2 regions of the Myxococcus sp. CA056 genome follow, and region 2 is predicted to be linked to the other one. Evidence: riboswitches for the same ligand, from Rfam matches in the RefSeq annotation. Region 2 holds a riboswitch; the other holds the start of a gene.
What was found. Region 2 has a riboswitch for cobalamin ahead of HUA76_RS12475 (hypothetical protein). Riboswitches for the same ligand answer to the same signal wherever they lie in the genome.

Region 1: it holds a riboswitch for cobalamin, as region 2 does, so the genes downstream of both, HUA76_RS38110 (acyl-CoA thioesterase) here and HUA76_RS12475 (hypothetical protein) in region 2, are expected to answer to the same signal.

The regions. Positions count from the first base shown of each region.
Region 1 covers NZ_JABUMT010000016.1:72,804-80,253, forward strand. Annotated here, with positions in the region: gene HUA76_RS38095 (6-phosphofructokinase) at 1-551, opposite strand, end outside; gene HUA76_RS38100 (hypothetical protein) at 693-1,175, opposite strand; gene HUA76_RS38105 (hypothetical protein) at 1,291-2,007, shown strand; gene HUA76_RS38110 (acyl-CoA thioesterase) at 2,157-2,573, opposite strand; cobalamin riboswitch at 2,706-2,905, opposite strand; gene HUA76_RS38115 (S1C family serine protease) at 3,047-4,387, shown strand; gene HUA76_RS38120 (FHA domain-containing protein) at 4,375-5,340, shown strand; gene HUA76_RS38125 (DUF4130 domain-containing protein) at 5,443-6,579, shown strand; gene HUA76_RS38130 (hypothetical protein) at 6,705-7,450, shown strand, end outside.
Region 2 covers NZ_JABUMT010000002.1:1,215,024-1,222,473, forward strand. Annotated here, with positions in the region: gene HUA76_RS12465 (TonB-dependent siderophore receptor) at 1-552, shown strand, start outside; gene HUA76_RS12470 (MXAN_6577-like cysteine-rich protein) at 527-2,140, shown strand; cobalamin riboswitch at 2,161-2,375, shown strand; gene HUA76_RS12475 (hypothetical protein) at 2,523-3,971, shown strand; gene HUA76_RS12480 (cell surface protein) at 3,968-4,702, shown strand; gene HUA76_RS12485 (ubiquinol-cytochrome c reductase iron-sulfur subunit) at 4,699-5,190, shown strand; gene HUA76_RS12490 (FHA domain-containing protein) at 5,352-7,034, shown strand; gene HUA76_RS12495 (serine/threonine-protein kinase) at 7,118-7,450, shown strand, end outside.

The DNA.
Region 1 (7,450 bases), on a different contig from region 2:
ATCTCCACCAGCATCACCCGGTCGTGGGACTCGGCGGTGGAGTGCAGCCGGTCCAACGCCTCCGTGACGATGAGGCGCGCGGTGTCGAAGCCGAACGTCTGGTCCGTCCCGCTCAAGTCATTGTCGATGGTCTTCGGACAGCCGACCACCTTGAGGCCCTTCTCGCTCAGCCGGTGGCCAATCGACAGCGTGCCGTCACCGCCCACGGCGATGACTCCGTCGAGCTTCAGCGCCTCGCAGCGCCGCAGCACCGCGTCGGACACGTCGCGCTCCACCCAGTGGCCACCTTCGCGGAAGGCATAGAGGAAGGGGTTCGCGCGGTTGGACGTGCCGAGGATGGTGCCGCCCTTGGGCAGGATTCCCCGCGTGTCCTCCTCGGTGAGGGGACGCGTGAGGTCTGGCTCCACCAGCCCCATGTAACCGTTCTCGATGCCCACGAACTCATGGCCGAACTCATGCGTGCCCCGCTTGACGAGGCCACGGATGAGCGCGTTGAGCCCGGGGCAGTCTCCGCCACCGGTGAGGACTCCGAGTCTCAGGGAACGGGCCATAGGGGTCGGACGCGGGTGTCAGAGGGAGGGTGGCCCACCATGACAGCGACGTCGGACCTGATGATAGGAGGCCCCGGAGCCGGGGTGCAACGCGCGAATCATTCGGCAGGTCGGATTTCCGAGTGGAAACGCGAGCTTCCATCAGTCCCGCTTGAGGCGGCGACGAGAAGCAACCCTGTCGAGGAGGGCTTGGAGACGGGGCTGAGGGGCCTTGGGAAGGGCCTTGTCTGTCGGTGACTGTAGGGGCATCTCCCGGGCCATCTGGAAGATCTCGAGCAGCCGTTCCTTGAAGAGCTCGTTGTCCGGACGCTCCTGGAGGGCGCGGCGATAGGCGGCGGCGGCCCCCACGTAGTCCCCGAGGGCGAACAGGCGCTCACCCTCTTGCGCGGGTGAGGAGGGACCGACCGGCAGCTCCGGCTCCTCGGGCGGGCGGGCGGCCTCCAGCTTCTGGAGTTCCAGGGGGAGCAGGGACTCGCGCACGTTGGCGAGCTTGTCGGCGAGCGAGGCGTCATCCGGGAAGGCATGGGTGAGCGTCTCGTAGAGGTCGACCGCCTCGACGAGCTCGCCACGGCGCAGGGCTCGGTCGGCGCGTGCCTCCATCTCCACCCGGGCTGCAGGAGTCATCTGGGCGCGAGGTTACCCGCGCCGCCCGGGGATGTCACAACGAAGGCATGTGAGCGGTGACTTCGCCGCGCCCGGGGGCACGGGGTATCCGTGGGTTCGTCGTTTCTCGGGGCCCATGACCTGGCCTGCGGATGTGACGCGGGGGGCCTATGCTCGCGGCGTGAATCTCGCGTGGGCGGCTGGAGGCTGGTTGCTGCTGTCGGGCGCGCTCGGCTCCGAGCTGCGTCGAGACGGCTACGTGCTGCGGCCGCCGGAGCGCTTCCACATGGTGCGGTGGGAGCCTTACGTGGGCTCGGTGGCGGGAGCGGTGTCGCTCGACGCGGAGGCGACGCGGAGCCTGTCGGCGGCGCTGGCGGATGGGGAGGGGCCCGAGGCGGCGACGATGCTGGTCTCGGTGGTGGAGCGGAGTTTCTCCGCCAGTCCTTCGGAGCGGGATGACTTCGCGTCGGCGGTGATGCAGCACTTCCAGCGGGAGCTGGGGGTGACGCTGTCTCCGGAGCGCGTGGACCGGGTGGGTGGAATCGTTCCGCGAGTGGAGGTGCTGGGCACGCTGCGCGAGGCGGGACAGGTTCGCACGGTGCTGGTGGCGGGGCTCGCGTCCGAGGGCCGGCACGTGGTGGTGGTGGTGAGCGCGCCGGCGGTGCGCTGGGAGTCGCTGGCTCCGGGGGTGCGCGCGTCGCTGGATACGTTCCGGTTGGAGGCGACGACCGCGCCGGGCGTGGTGCCGCGCCGGGTGCTGGGGGCGCTCGCGGGAGCACTGGCCGGGGCGCTGGTGGCGTCGTACGCGGCGTGGCGCCGGATGCGGGCGGGGCAGGGTACTTCCGAGGCGTGACGACGCCGCGCGCGCGTCGCGAGGTCGTCCACGAGTGGATGGCCCACTTCCGCGAGGCATCCCTTCTCCGCGAGGTGGCCCACCTCCGCGAGTAACGAGGTGGGCCGGTCGATTCATCGGGATGTCATGCCGCGACGTTCACCCGAGTGCTACGCGTTCGGTTCTGGCGCCAGCGACGGCACAGCGGTGGGCTTGCGGTGTTCATCCAGCGCGACGAGGACGAAGCGCCCGCGGGTGCACAGCTCGCGCGCGCCGGACAGGAGGTCTTCGGCGAACAGCTCCACGTCCACGGTGACGGAGGTGCGGCCGGTGGAGACCACGCGGCTCACCAGTTCGACGAGCTGTCCCTGTCGCACGGGCGTGTGGAAGTCCACGCGCTCGCTCGACGCGGTGACGACGGTGCGGCGCGTGTAGCGGCTGGCGGTGATGAACGCGGACATGTCCATCAGCCGCAGGGCCTGTCCTCCGAAGAGGGTGCCGTAGTGGTTGGTCTGATCGGGAAACACCATGTCCACCATCCGCGTCTCGGTGGCGGACGATGGAAGCGACGGCTGCATGCTGCTCATGGGATGGACTCCTGGCCCGCAGCGCGCGCACGGGTGGCGGCGGCGACGGGCCGTGAGGGATGGCCGGGCCTTCCCGCGAAGGCCGGGGGCGCAGCTCCACCCGGGGCGCATCAGGCGTCCCGCGTGGGCCGGAGGCAGGTTTTCGGGCTCCGTGGGCCTGTCCAGCGCGCGCCGCTCTCACGGTGCGCGCTGGCTTCCTAGGCGCCGTCCCTTCCCAGCCCGCTCCGGAGCCAGTGCGTTCGACGGCGTTCGTTCCCACTGACCGCTGCGGGGCAGCTCCGGATTCACACCGGATTCCCTTGCTAAACCTCGCGGACCCCCGCGAGGCACCTTCGGCGGGGCGGAACGTAGTCGCTGGCAGGCACGCCGCCAACAGGGCAGGTGGGTCGGCGAGCGCACGCGGGCCTCATGCTCCGGGCCGTGCGCGACTCGGTGCCCAGGCGCTCGGCGCTGGGATAGCGTGCGCGGCATCCATGTTCGTCCTCCTCCTCGTCGCCGTGCTTGGGCAGGCGCCGTCGGTCGCTCCCTCGGAACCGGGCGTGCAGTCCCCTGCTCGAAGCGAACCCGACTCCGCGCCTGCTCCCGCGCCCGAGTCCCCTCCGGCAGTGCTGCCACCGGCCACCCACGAGCTGTTCCAGCGCATCCAGAACCGCGTCGCCCAGGTGCGCATCATCGAGCGGCGCTCGGGTACGCGCTCGTCCATCGGCTCGGCCTTCTTCGTCTCCGCCAGCGGGCACGCCATCACCAACTACCACGTGGTCTCCGACGTGGTGCTCCACCCGGAGGACTACACCGCGGAGCTCGTCCTGCGCAGCGGCGGCGAACCCGTGCCGGCGCGCCTGGTGGACGTGGACGTCGTGCATGACCTGGCCGTCATCCGGATGGATGACGTCGTGAAGGACTTCTTCGCGCTGGAGGACCGCGAGCCGCAGCAGGGCACGCGCCTGTTCGCCATGGGCAATCCCCATGACCTGGGAACCACCATCGTCGAGGGCACCTACAACGGCTTCATCCAGGACTCGCTCTATGAGCGCATCCACTTCAGCGGCGCCATCAATCCGGGCATGAGCGGCGGGCCCACGCTCACGGGGCAGGGGCGCGTGGTGGGCGTCAACGTCGCCACCATGGGAAACCAGCTCGGCTTCCTGGTGCCGGTGAAGCACGCGAGCGCGCTCCTGGCGCGTGCACTGGAGGCGAAGCCGGACAAGGCCCGCACGCTCGTGGACACGGTGCGCGCGCAGCTCGTCGACAACCAGCAGCGCCTCACCGAGCAGCTGATGGCGGCCCCGGTGCCGAAGCAGAAGCTGGGCAGCTACCAGGTCCCCGGCCGGTGGATTCCCTTTCTCAAGTGCTGGGGCGACACGCCGCATGACCCGGAGGTGCCCTACACGGTGACGAACTACCAGTGCTCCTCGGAGGAGGACATCTACCTGTCCTCGCATCACCGCACGGGCGTGGTGGCCTTCCTGCACCAGCAGGCCTCCAGCCAGAAGCTGGGCGCGCTGCGCTTCTCCTCGCTCTACAGCGCGCTGTACGCGCAGGACCCGGACACGGTGGAGGCCTCGCGCGAGGACGTGACCAACTTCCGCTGCACGACGGAGTTCGTGGACGTGGAGGGTCTGCCCGTCCGCGCCGCGCTGTGCCTGCGCGCCTACAAGCGCTTCCCGGGCCTCTATGACCTGGTGCTGCGCGCCGCCGCGCTCAACGCCAGCACCAGCGGCGTCGACACCAGCCTCACGCTGGGCGGCTTCACGGCGGACAACGCGCGCAAGCTGGCGCGCCGCTACCTGGAGGGGCTGTCGTGGACGAAATGATCTTCCTGGAGGTGCTGGAAGGGGATTCCGTCCACGAGCGCCACCGCCTGGAGCGCTTCCCTGCGACGATTGGCCGGGCGTACTCGAACGACGTCATCCTCGATGACCCCAAGGTCTCCCCCGAACACCTGCGCATCGAGCGGCGCGAGGACGGCGCGCTCGTGGTGCGGGATGTGGGCAGCCACAACGGCACCTGGCGCGTGGAGCCCTGGGCACCGCTCGCCGAACTGGAGCTGGCGCCCGATACGCGCGTGGCCGTGGGTGACACGGTGCTGCGCTTCCGGCGCAGGGACCACGCCGTGCCCGGCACCGTCATCACCTCGGCCGTCGCCCCCCGGGAGCGCGTGTTCGAGCACGCCCGCGCGTTCCCCATCGCGATGCTGGCCCTGATCTTCGTCAGCTCGCTCGAGACGCACCTGGGCAACTACGGCCGCACGGATTGGGGCGAGCTGACGGTGGCCGTGGTGACGCCGCTCACGCTGACGTTGCTGTGGGCGGGAGGCTGGGCCGTCGCCAGTCGCATCTCCCGCCGCCGGTTCCACTACCGCACGCATGCCACCATCGGCAGCCTGGTGCTGCTGGGGGCCGTGGCGCTGCCACCGCTCGTGTCGGCGCTGGGCTTCAGCCTGGGGCTGGGCTCGGGCCTGTCCTGGCTGCATCACGCGACGTTCCTCTCGCTCATGGGCTGGGGCCTCTTCTGGCACCTGCGCTACGTGGCGCGGTGGGAACCCGGGCGACTGGTTCGAGTGCTCGTCGTGGTGACGCTCGCCTTCGGCGCCCTGTCCCGCGCGAACGACCTGCTGGGAAACGAGCCCTTCAGCACGTCGCTGGACTTCCCGCGCACGCTGCTGCCGCCGGCCTTCCGCATGACCCGCGCCCAGCCCGTGGAGTCCTTCTTCGAGGAGATGGAGGGGCTCCAGCAGCAGGTGGATGCGCTCGCGAAGGAGGAATAGCCGCGAGGGCCCGACGACGTCACGGGTGGGATGGTGATGTCAGACCTGGAAGGTAGAAGCCTTCCACGCGCGCGAGCACCCTCCACGGGTGGCTCGCGGCGTGTGTCGCTGAGCGACCAGGAGGTCCAGGTGCGGGTGAGCGTGGCGCCGGAGCTGGCATCGTTTCGGGAAGTAGCGCGGGGGCTGTTGGCGCGGTGTCTGCCCCCGGAGCGGGTGTCTTTCGAGGAAGCGCGGGGCCCGTGGGATGGACGGGTGGATGCGCTCGTGAGCGGCATGGGCACCGGCGCGCTGCCGGTGGTGCCCCGGGACTTCCTGGGGCTGGCGGAGAAGGTGGTGTGTCATCGGGAGCCGGAGCGCTGGGCGCTGCTGTACCGCGTGCTCTGGCGGCTGACCCACGGGGAGCGGTGGCTGTTGGAGCGGGAGTTGGACCGGGACGTCCAGCGGCTGCGGCGGATGGAGCGCGCGGTGCGGCGGGACGTGCGCAACCTCGTGATTCGCGTCCGCTTCCGGCGGGGAGCGTCCGATGGCGCGGAGCGGTATGTCGCATGGTACCGGCCGGAGCACCTCGTCGTCAGGCTGGCGGCGCCCTTTCTCGTGGGGCGCTTTCCCACGCTGCGCTGGAGCCTCTTCACCCCGGACGCCAGCGCCCACTGGGACCTGGCGCGCCTGAGCTACGGGGCGGGACTGGCGTGGGAAGCGCCGCCGCAAGCCCCGGCGCGGAGCACGGCCGCGCGCAAGTCGCGGACACCGTCAGAGGGGACTCCGGTGATGATGGTGGGGGACGTGCCCGACACGCGGGAGGACGGTGACGTGCCGTGCTTCGTGGGGCCGGCGGGGCGGTTGTTGGAGGTGGTGCTCTCACGGGCGGGGCTGAAGCCCACGGACCTCCATGTCTCGCGGGGACCTCCGCCGGATGGGGACGCGGAGGCCGCGGGCTGGCGGGAGGCGCAGGCGTTCCGGGAAGCGCTGGCGTCGGAGGTGGCCTCGGTGCGCCCGTTGTTGATGCTCGCGCTGGGCAGCACGGCGGGCCAGGCGGTGCTGGGGCCGGGGTTTCGTCTCAACCTCAACCGGGGACAATTCGTCCAGACGCCCTGGGCACGCGGCGCCATGGCCACCTTCGCGCCCGCGGACGTGCTGCGCCGGGCGGACCCTCGCGAGCGCGCGGAGCTGCGCATCCACTTCGAGGCGGACCTTCGCTCGGCGGCGCAGTGGCTGCGCCACGCCGGTCGGCGCGGGTAACGTCTGGACGCGGCTGCCATATCGTTCCCCGCGGGGATGGTTGCTCCGTGGTTTGCTGGCTGGGACGGGTCGCCGCGAGGGGCGTAAACTCGGAGGACGCAAAGCCCACGACAAGGGGACCTTCGATGCGCCGCTCCTCACTGACCCTGTTGCTGCTCCTTTCCGCCGCGTGCGCCCGGTCGCCCCTGGTCCGCCAGGGCCCCCCCGTCATCGTCGCCACGCCGGCGCTCGCGCAGCAGTCTGGCTTCGCGCCCTGGGCCATCTCCATGCCCTTCGGACACGCGCAGGACGGCAGCACGCTGGTGCTGCGGTTCCTGGAGCGCGCGGAGACGTCCGGCGCGCGCTACGTCAGCAACGTCCAGGTGGTGTTCATGGCGGACGACGGGGGCACGGAGCTGGAGTGCCGCACGCACCTGATGCCCGAGGGCCCCGTGCCGCCATGGAAGGCCCTGGTCCGCACCGCCATGGCCGCGGGGGAATACGCGCCGCTGCGGGTCATCCGCCGCCCCATCCCGTACACGATGACGCAGTGCCGGGAGCATTGGGTGTCCGCCACGGTGACGGAGGCCACCCGGTCCGGTCCCAGCTCCGCTCGGGGCGCGGCCGTGTTGATGACCACGACCTCCCTGACGTCGCGTCCGGAGATTCGCTGCGAGCCCGTGACGGCGACGCGCATCCTCTCCCGGTATGCGTTCGAGGACGCCGTCGACTACGTGCCCCCGCGCATCGAGCGGCTCCTGGAGTCCCGCCCGGAGCTGAAGCTCCTGGAGACGGAGGCCGAGTGTCTGCCGAGAGACCCGCTGGCTCCTCGCACCAACCGCATCGAAGCGCTGGCCTATGGCGGCTCTGGCCCGCGAGCCGCCTTCCTGGA
Region 2 (7,450 bases):
TTGTACGAGAACCTCATCGCCTACGAGCTGTATCCCCCGATGATGGCGCGGCCCTACAACTTCGACGCCGCCCGAGTGTGGGGCGTGGAGCTGGAAGGCGAGGCCCGGCCCTTCTCCTGGCTGTCCGCGAGCGGCAGCTACACGTGGCTGCGCACGCAGAACCGCCTGGGCGACCCACGCTTCTACAATCAGGACCTGCCCTACCGCCCGCGCCACAAGTGGGTGGGCCGCGTGCGCGCCGGGCCCGACTGGCTCAACGCCCGCACGGAGGTGCTGTACCAGGCCACGCAGCTCGTCAACCGCACCGGCACGCGCGGCCTGCCGTCACGCACCCTCTGGAGCGTGGGTGCCTCCAGCACCTTCCTGCACGCTCCGGACGTCACCCTGTCGGTCGAGGTGAAGAACCTCCTCGACTCACGGGCCCAGGACTTCACCGGCTTCCCACTGCCAGGGCGCGCGGCCTACGCGACGCTCGCGGTGTCGCTCGAGCCGAACCCCACGTCGTCTCCCTCCTCCGAGGACTCCCATGCCCCGCGCGCTCCGTCCCCTTGAGTCCACGCCGCTGGCGTTGCTGTCGGTCTGTCTCCTGGCCCTCGTGCTCACCGGCTGCCCGGATGAAGGCGTGGTGTGCACCGCCGGCCTCACGGTCTGCGACGGCACCTGCGTGGACCTGCGCGGCGACACCGCCCACTGCGGCGCCTGTGGCAACACCTGCTCCACGGGCGAAGTCTGTCAGGACAGCGTCTGCGGCTGTCGCGCTGGCACCGAGTCCTGTGATGGCGCCTGTGTCGACACCGCGACGAACGTGGCCCACTGCGGTACCTGCGGCACGGCCTGCGCCACAGGTCAGGTGTGCGAGGCGGGCGCGTGTCGCGAAGGTTGCTCGGAGGGGCTGCTGCGCTGCGGTGGTGCGTGCGTGGATGCGCGGACGGACGTGCTGAACTGCGGCGCGTGCGGCGTCGCGTGTCCGGACGTGCAGTCGTGTCACGCCGGACGGTGCGCATACGACGTGGTGACGGCGTGCTTCACGAACGGACAGCTCGTGGGCATCCAGGCGGGAACGGACCAGCTGGGGCCCCGGCGCGAGTTCGGCGCGGGTGTGCAGTCGCTCGCGTCATGGGACGGCTTCGTGCTGGCGGCGGACATGACGAACGGCAAGCTGCTCCAGGCGGCGGGAGGCAACCTGGGGACCCTCGTCGAGGAGGACTCGCTGGGCGTGGTCTCCGGCTCGCCCAACGACATCCTCGTGGACCCGCCCTACGTGTACGTCGTCGACTCGGTGAACAACACGCTCCAGGTGCTCAAGCGCGAGGGCACGGCGCAGGGCAATGGCCTGGGCCTGCGCACGGTGGGCCAGGTGAACCTGGGCGCGAACACCAGTCCCCAGGCGCTCGCGCGCTTCGGCGATACGCTCTTCATCCCGCTGTTCGGCACCGCGAGCTCCAACTTCCAGCACGGCAACGCCGTGGCGCGTGTGGACATCTCCAACCCCGAGCAGCCGCGCAAGGTGGACACGCTGTCGCTCGCGGGCCTGGACCTGAAGCCCTTTGGCGGAGGCCCGGTGATGCCGCTGCCGTACTCGGTGACGGCGACGCGCTCCGCCGTGTACGTGGCGCTCACCAATCTGAATCCCGCCAATGACTACCGTCCCAACGGGCCGGGCATGCTCGCGCGAATCGACCCTTCCACCGGCGCGATGAGCGCCATCGACCTGGGCGCGGAGCGCTGCCTCAACGCGGGCTACGTGGAGGCGGTGGGGGACCAGCTGGTGGTCGCCTGTATCGGCGAGGCCCTCTATGACCCGGAGAATGGCTACATCGCGACGTCCGTGCGCTCCACCGGGTTGGTGCTGGTGAAGGACGACACCGTCGTGGCCTCCTACGCGCTCAACCCTGGCTGTCAGCCGGGCGCGCCCGGGTGTGTGCTCTCCGTGGCCAGTCGCTTCGCGGTGGCGAAGGGCTCGGTGTACCTGGCGGATACCAACGCCGGCCGCGTCTTCGTGGTGGAGGTGGGAGACGGCCGCCTCACCGAGCGTCGTGGCTACTCCACGCCCGAGGCGAAGGGCCCCGCGCTGGAGGCGTGCCCGTTGGACCCGCGTCGCCCCGTGTCCAATGCCATCGACGTCACCGCGCTCCATTGACAATGCCGGTCACCCGCCATATCCCCGCCGGCGTCCTCGGTGCTGACGTGGAAACACGGCGGCTCTAGGGAACCCGGTGTGAATCCGGGACTGCCCCGCAGCGGTGTGCAGGAACGACCGCCGTCACGAAGCACTGGTCCCTCCATGGGGCTGGGAAGCGACGGCCACTAGGTGGGTGCCCCCGGGGCATCCGCGCCTGCGAGTCCGAAAACCTGCCAAGGACCCGTGCCCTTCGGGCACGGACATCACCGAGGCCTCCGAGGGGAGGCGGCGGAGGCGTCAGCCTTTCTTCCGTGCACGTGGGTGTGCCCGGGCCCGCCTTCGACCGCGTCCTCCTGGATGCCCACCCGCCCGTGGGGGCGGAGAGGGACTGAGGACGCCGATGAAGACCGCTGACTGGAAGCGCGTAGCTCCCTGGACGAAGTCTGTTTCGCTGGCTGTGACCACCTTCGCGGTGGCGCTGCTTGGCACGGGTTGCAACCCCGAGTGCGTGGACACATTCGACTGCCGCGCCGACAACGGCGAGCCCCCCGCGGGCCAGCAGTGGGTCTGCGTCGACGAGAAGTGCGAGACGGAGCCGATTGGCCAGCCCCCGGTGCCTGACGCGGGCACGCCGGACGCGGGTCCCGTGGACTCGGGCACGCCGGATTCAGGTCCGGTGGACTCGGGCACGCCGGACGCCGGTCCCGTGGACTCGGGCACGCCGGATTCAGGCCCGGTGGACCCCACGCCGGACGCGGGCCCCGTGGACTCGGGCACGCCGGACGCCGGCCCCGTGGACCCCACGCCGGATGCGGGTACGCCGGACGCGGGCCCCGTCACCTGTGAGACGACGCCGCACGACGCGAAGCTGGGCACGCTCCAGCTCCAGGCGGGCTTCGTCGCCACCGAGACGGCCCCGCTGCCGGATGGCATCTCCGCCCTGGGCTCGTCGCCGGGTCCGACGTACTCGTTCTACGCGGTGCAGGGGGGCGGCAAGGACGCCGCGCTGTATTCGATGGGCACGTGGCCCGACCTCCAGCTGTCCCCCACCAAGCTCTATGACGTCGTCACCCCGGAGGACCGCGCTGGCAGCGTCGCGGTCTACGCGGGCGGCTACCTCATCAACGACGGGCAGCGCGTCTTCACCGGCTACACCACGGGTGCCTCCGGGTCTCCGGGCTCCCTCTCGCTCTACGACATCGCCACGCCGGCCTCGTCGTCCTTCCTCACCGCGCCGAAGAACTACTCCGCGGCGGCCTTCTCGAACGGGGACACGAGCGCGGTGCTCCTCAACGGTGGTGGCCTGGGCACCCTGCCCACGGGGCTCGGCATCTACGGCGTGGTGACGTCCGCGAATCCCCTGGGCACGGTGCGCGTGGCCAACTTCCCGGCCGAAGGCGTGGTCGCCAGCGGCTTCACCGCCGTGGCGGACAATGGCGTCGCCGCGCTGGGCTTCTTCAACGGAGACTTCGTCAACGTCATCTACGGCGTGGCGCCGTCGGTCGTCGCCCAGGCCATCACCAGCGGGACGCCGCTGGAGCTGGGCAGCCAGTCGCCCATCGAGGTGGGCAGCGACTTCGACAGTGCGTCCTCCTTCGGCGCGGGTGTCGTCGTCAACCGCGGCGGGTATGACGAGAACTTCAGCTTCGTGAGCACGGATGTGTCCCGCTTCGCGCTGTCCACCAGCACGGGGAGCGACACTGTCACGGTGGGCGCGCGCGCCGCCGTGCTCGACTACGTGGACCAGTGCACCACCGTCACGATGCTGGAGCCGCTCGGCTCGGACGTGCTGGTGGGCGTTGCCGACAAGAACGGCCAGCGACTGGTCCGCCTCCAGGTGGCCCCGTGAGTCGCCGCGTGTCCTGGCCGCACCAGCGGGGCGCGGCGCTCGCCCTGCTCCTGAGCCTGTCGGCCTGCGGTGGTGAGGACCCGTCCTCGCCCTCGGAGGACGCGGGGCCGGGGGACTCGGGCTCGCCTGAAGACGCGAGTGTCGCCGTGCCCGCGGACCCGTACGCGGACGAGGTCGTGGAGTTCCTTCCGGGCCCCGGCGCGGGCTTCGGACAGGACCGCTTCCCGTCCATCGTCCTCGGGCCGCCGGTGGGCTCGGGGTTGGACAGCGGCTCGCTCGACGTCCTCTCGCTGGGCAAGTCGGGCTCCATCACCCTTCGCTTCACGGACCTCGCGGTGATGGACGGGCCGGGCGTGGACCTGCTCGTCTTCGAGAACGCCTTCCTCATCGCCGGAGGCCCTCGCGCCTTCACCGAGCGGGCGAAGGTGTCCGTGAGCGACGATGGCGTGCAGTGGTTCGAGTTCCCCTGCGCCCCCTCGGACGCGGCGAACAACTACCCGGGCTGCGCGGGCGTGCGTCCCGTGACGGCCAACCCCGCCGCCGGCATCAGCGCCACGGACCCCGCCGTCGCGGGCGGAGACGGGTTCGACCTGGCCACCGTGGGCCTGAGCCGGGCGCGCTACGTGCGCATCCAGGACTCCGGCACCAGCGGCTCCGCCGGCACGTCCGCCGGGTTCGATTTGGACGGCGTCGCCGTGGTGAACGGCGTGTCGCTCACGGCCGCGCCATGACGAAGCTGGACCGCCGCGCCGCGCTCCTCACGCTGGCCCAGGGTGGCTGTGCCCTGGCCGCGCTGGGAGTGGGGTGCGGCGGGGAGTGGCGGGAGGCCATCGTCCTGGACCTCCCGCCCGACGGCGCCGCCTGCCCCGGGGCGCCGGTGCCGGGCACCACCGAGGAGGGCTGGGTGGAAGTGCGGCTCGCGGACCACCCGGCGCTTCAATCCCCGGGAGGCCACGCCGAGGTGCGCGTGCCCGAAGCGCTCCTGGACGTGGTGCTCGTGCACACGCGGCCCGGCTGCTTCGTGGCGCTGTGGCGCATCTGCACGCACGGGGACTGCGCCGTGGACTGGCTCCCGGCCGAGGGCGTCATGGAGTGTCCCTGTCACGGCTCCCGCTTCGCGCTGGATGGCGCGGTGCTCCAAGGCCCCGCCCAAAGAGCGCTGACGGCCTTCACCGCGGTGCGCCACGGACAGTCCGTCTTCATCCACCGGCCGCGCTGAGGACTCGCCCTGGCGGGCACTTGCGAGTCGCCCGGAGCACTGTCAGTCTTGACGCGGCGCGAAGCACTTGCGCCGGCAGTCCGGGTCACTCCTGTCCCCCCTCTCGAAGCGGTGTCTCCTTCTCTCATGAGACGGGAGAGTCGTGTAATGTCGGGCATTCGATGTGGCAGATCATCATCAACGGGCCCGGCTACTTCGATACGTCCTACGATTTGCCCGAGGGCGTGACGAGCCTCGGCCGCGCGGACGAGAACGATATCGTCCTGGGTGGCGACCTCGTTTCGCGCCGGCACGCGCGCCTGTACGTCGAGGCGGACATCCTCCGCATCGAGGACCTGGGCAGCCGTAACGGCAGTCGCGTCAACGGCGCGCCCTTGCAGGGCTCACGACAGCTGTCCCCCGGGGACACCGTCGCGCTGGGCGAGAACACGCTCGCGGTCCGCCAGCCCAACACGGTGGAGAACGCGGCCACGGAGATGGTGGACCTGGGCGCGGGCGGCGTCGTGCGCTTCGGCCATGGGCAGGACGTGGGCCCCTCCGTGCTGCTGGCCAAGAGCGTGCGGGACGCGGACGTGCTGCGCCTGTTGGACAACGTGGGGCCCATGCCCTTCGAGGACTTCAGCAGCGCGTCCACGCCGATTGCGCCCGCAAGTCCCCGCGTGGGCCAGGAGACGCTGGTGCTGATGTTCCGCACCGCGGAGGCGCTCTCCACCGCCACCACGCTGTCCACCTTCCTGGACATGACGATGGACCGGCTGCTGGAGCGCACGGACGCCACGACGGCCGTCGTGCTGCTCAAGCACCCCACGGGCGCGCTGGTGCCGGCGGCGGTGCGTCACCGGGGCAAGCTGGCCAAGGGCGAGGTGCCCGTGTCCGACGCCATCGTCGACGAGGCGCTGAAGCAGGGCCGCGCGCTCGCCGTGGGTGACGTGCGCGACGACCGCCGCTTCGCCGCCCGCGAGAGCGTCATCCTCTACGGCGTGGACAGCGTGCTGTGCATCCCCATTGGCGCCGAGCCCCCGTACGCGGGCGTGCTCTACGTCAACACCTCCGCGAAGGGGGATGGGCTGGAGCCGATGCTGGATGCGTGCTCGGCGGTGGCGCACCTGGTGGCCACGGGCGTGCAGAAGTTCTCCCCGAAGGAGGGCGGCGCCACGCTGGAGCGGATGCGCCGGATGCTGGAGCGCTTCCACCCGCCAGATATCGCGGAGCGCCGAGCGTCGGAGGCCTTGCGTCAGGGGGGACGGCTGCCGGGGCTGGAGGAGCGCACCCTCACCGTGCTGCACGTGGAGTTGGTGGGTTTTGGCGCGCTGGCTCCGCGCATCGGCGCGGCCAAGGCCACCCAGTTGCTCAACGAATTCCACTCGCGGGCCACCGGCATCGTGTTCAGCTTCGAGGCCACGGTGGAGGGCTTCCAGGGCGACTCCATGCGGGCGCTGTTCGGCGTGCCCTACGTGAAGGGCGAGGACTCCGTGCGGGCCGTGCGCGCCGCCCTGTCCCTGCGCGCCGACTGGGAGCGGGCCATGAGCCGCCGCCCCCTGGACGAGCGCTGCGAGCTGCGGCTGGCCCTGCACACCACGCGCGCGCTGGTGGGGATGATCGGCAACGAGGTGCGCTCGGACTACACGGCGGTGGGCGAGGGCATGGCCGTGGCCGGATGGCTGGCCGCCACGGGCAACCCCGGCCAGGTGCTGATGACCGGCAAGATGCTGGCCTCCGTGGGGGCCCGCTTCGACGTGATGCCCCTGGGGGAGCGGATGGTGCGCGCACCCCGGGAGAAGGTGGCCGTCTTCGAGGTGCTCGACGAGGATGTCGGCACGCTCACCAACCCGGGCCTGCGGTGAAAACCCCTCGCGGCAGGTTGACGGGTTGATGCCGTGGCCCTGGACGGGGTTCAATGGGGCCCGAGTGGTGGACCCCCGCCTCCATGAACGCCCATAACCCTTCCGCCCGGCTGCGTCCGTTCCGGCCCCAGCCCTTTGGCCGGTACACCCTCCTGTCCCATCTGGCGACGGGCGGCATGGGTGAGATCTATCTCGCCCGCCTGGAGGGCGCGCAGGGCTTCGAGAAGCTGTGCGTCATCAAGAAAATCCTCCCGCAGCTCGCGGAGGACAGCGACTTCGTCGAGCGCTTCGTGGGCGAGGCGCGCACCCTGGTCCGGCTGAGCCACGGCTCCATCGCCCAGGTGTTGGACATGGGGCTGCACGAGGGCGAGGCCTACATGGCCCTCGAGTACGTGGACGGCAAGGACCTGCGCAAG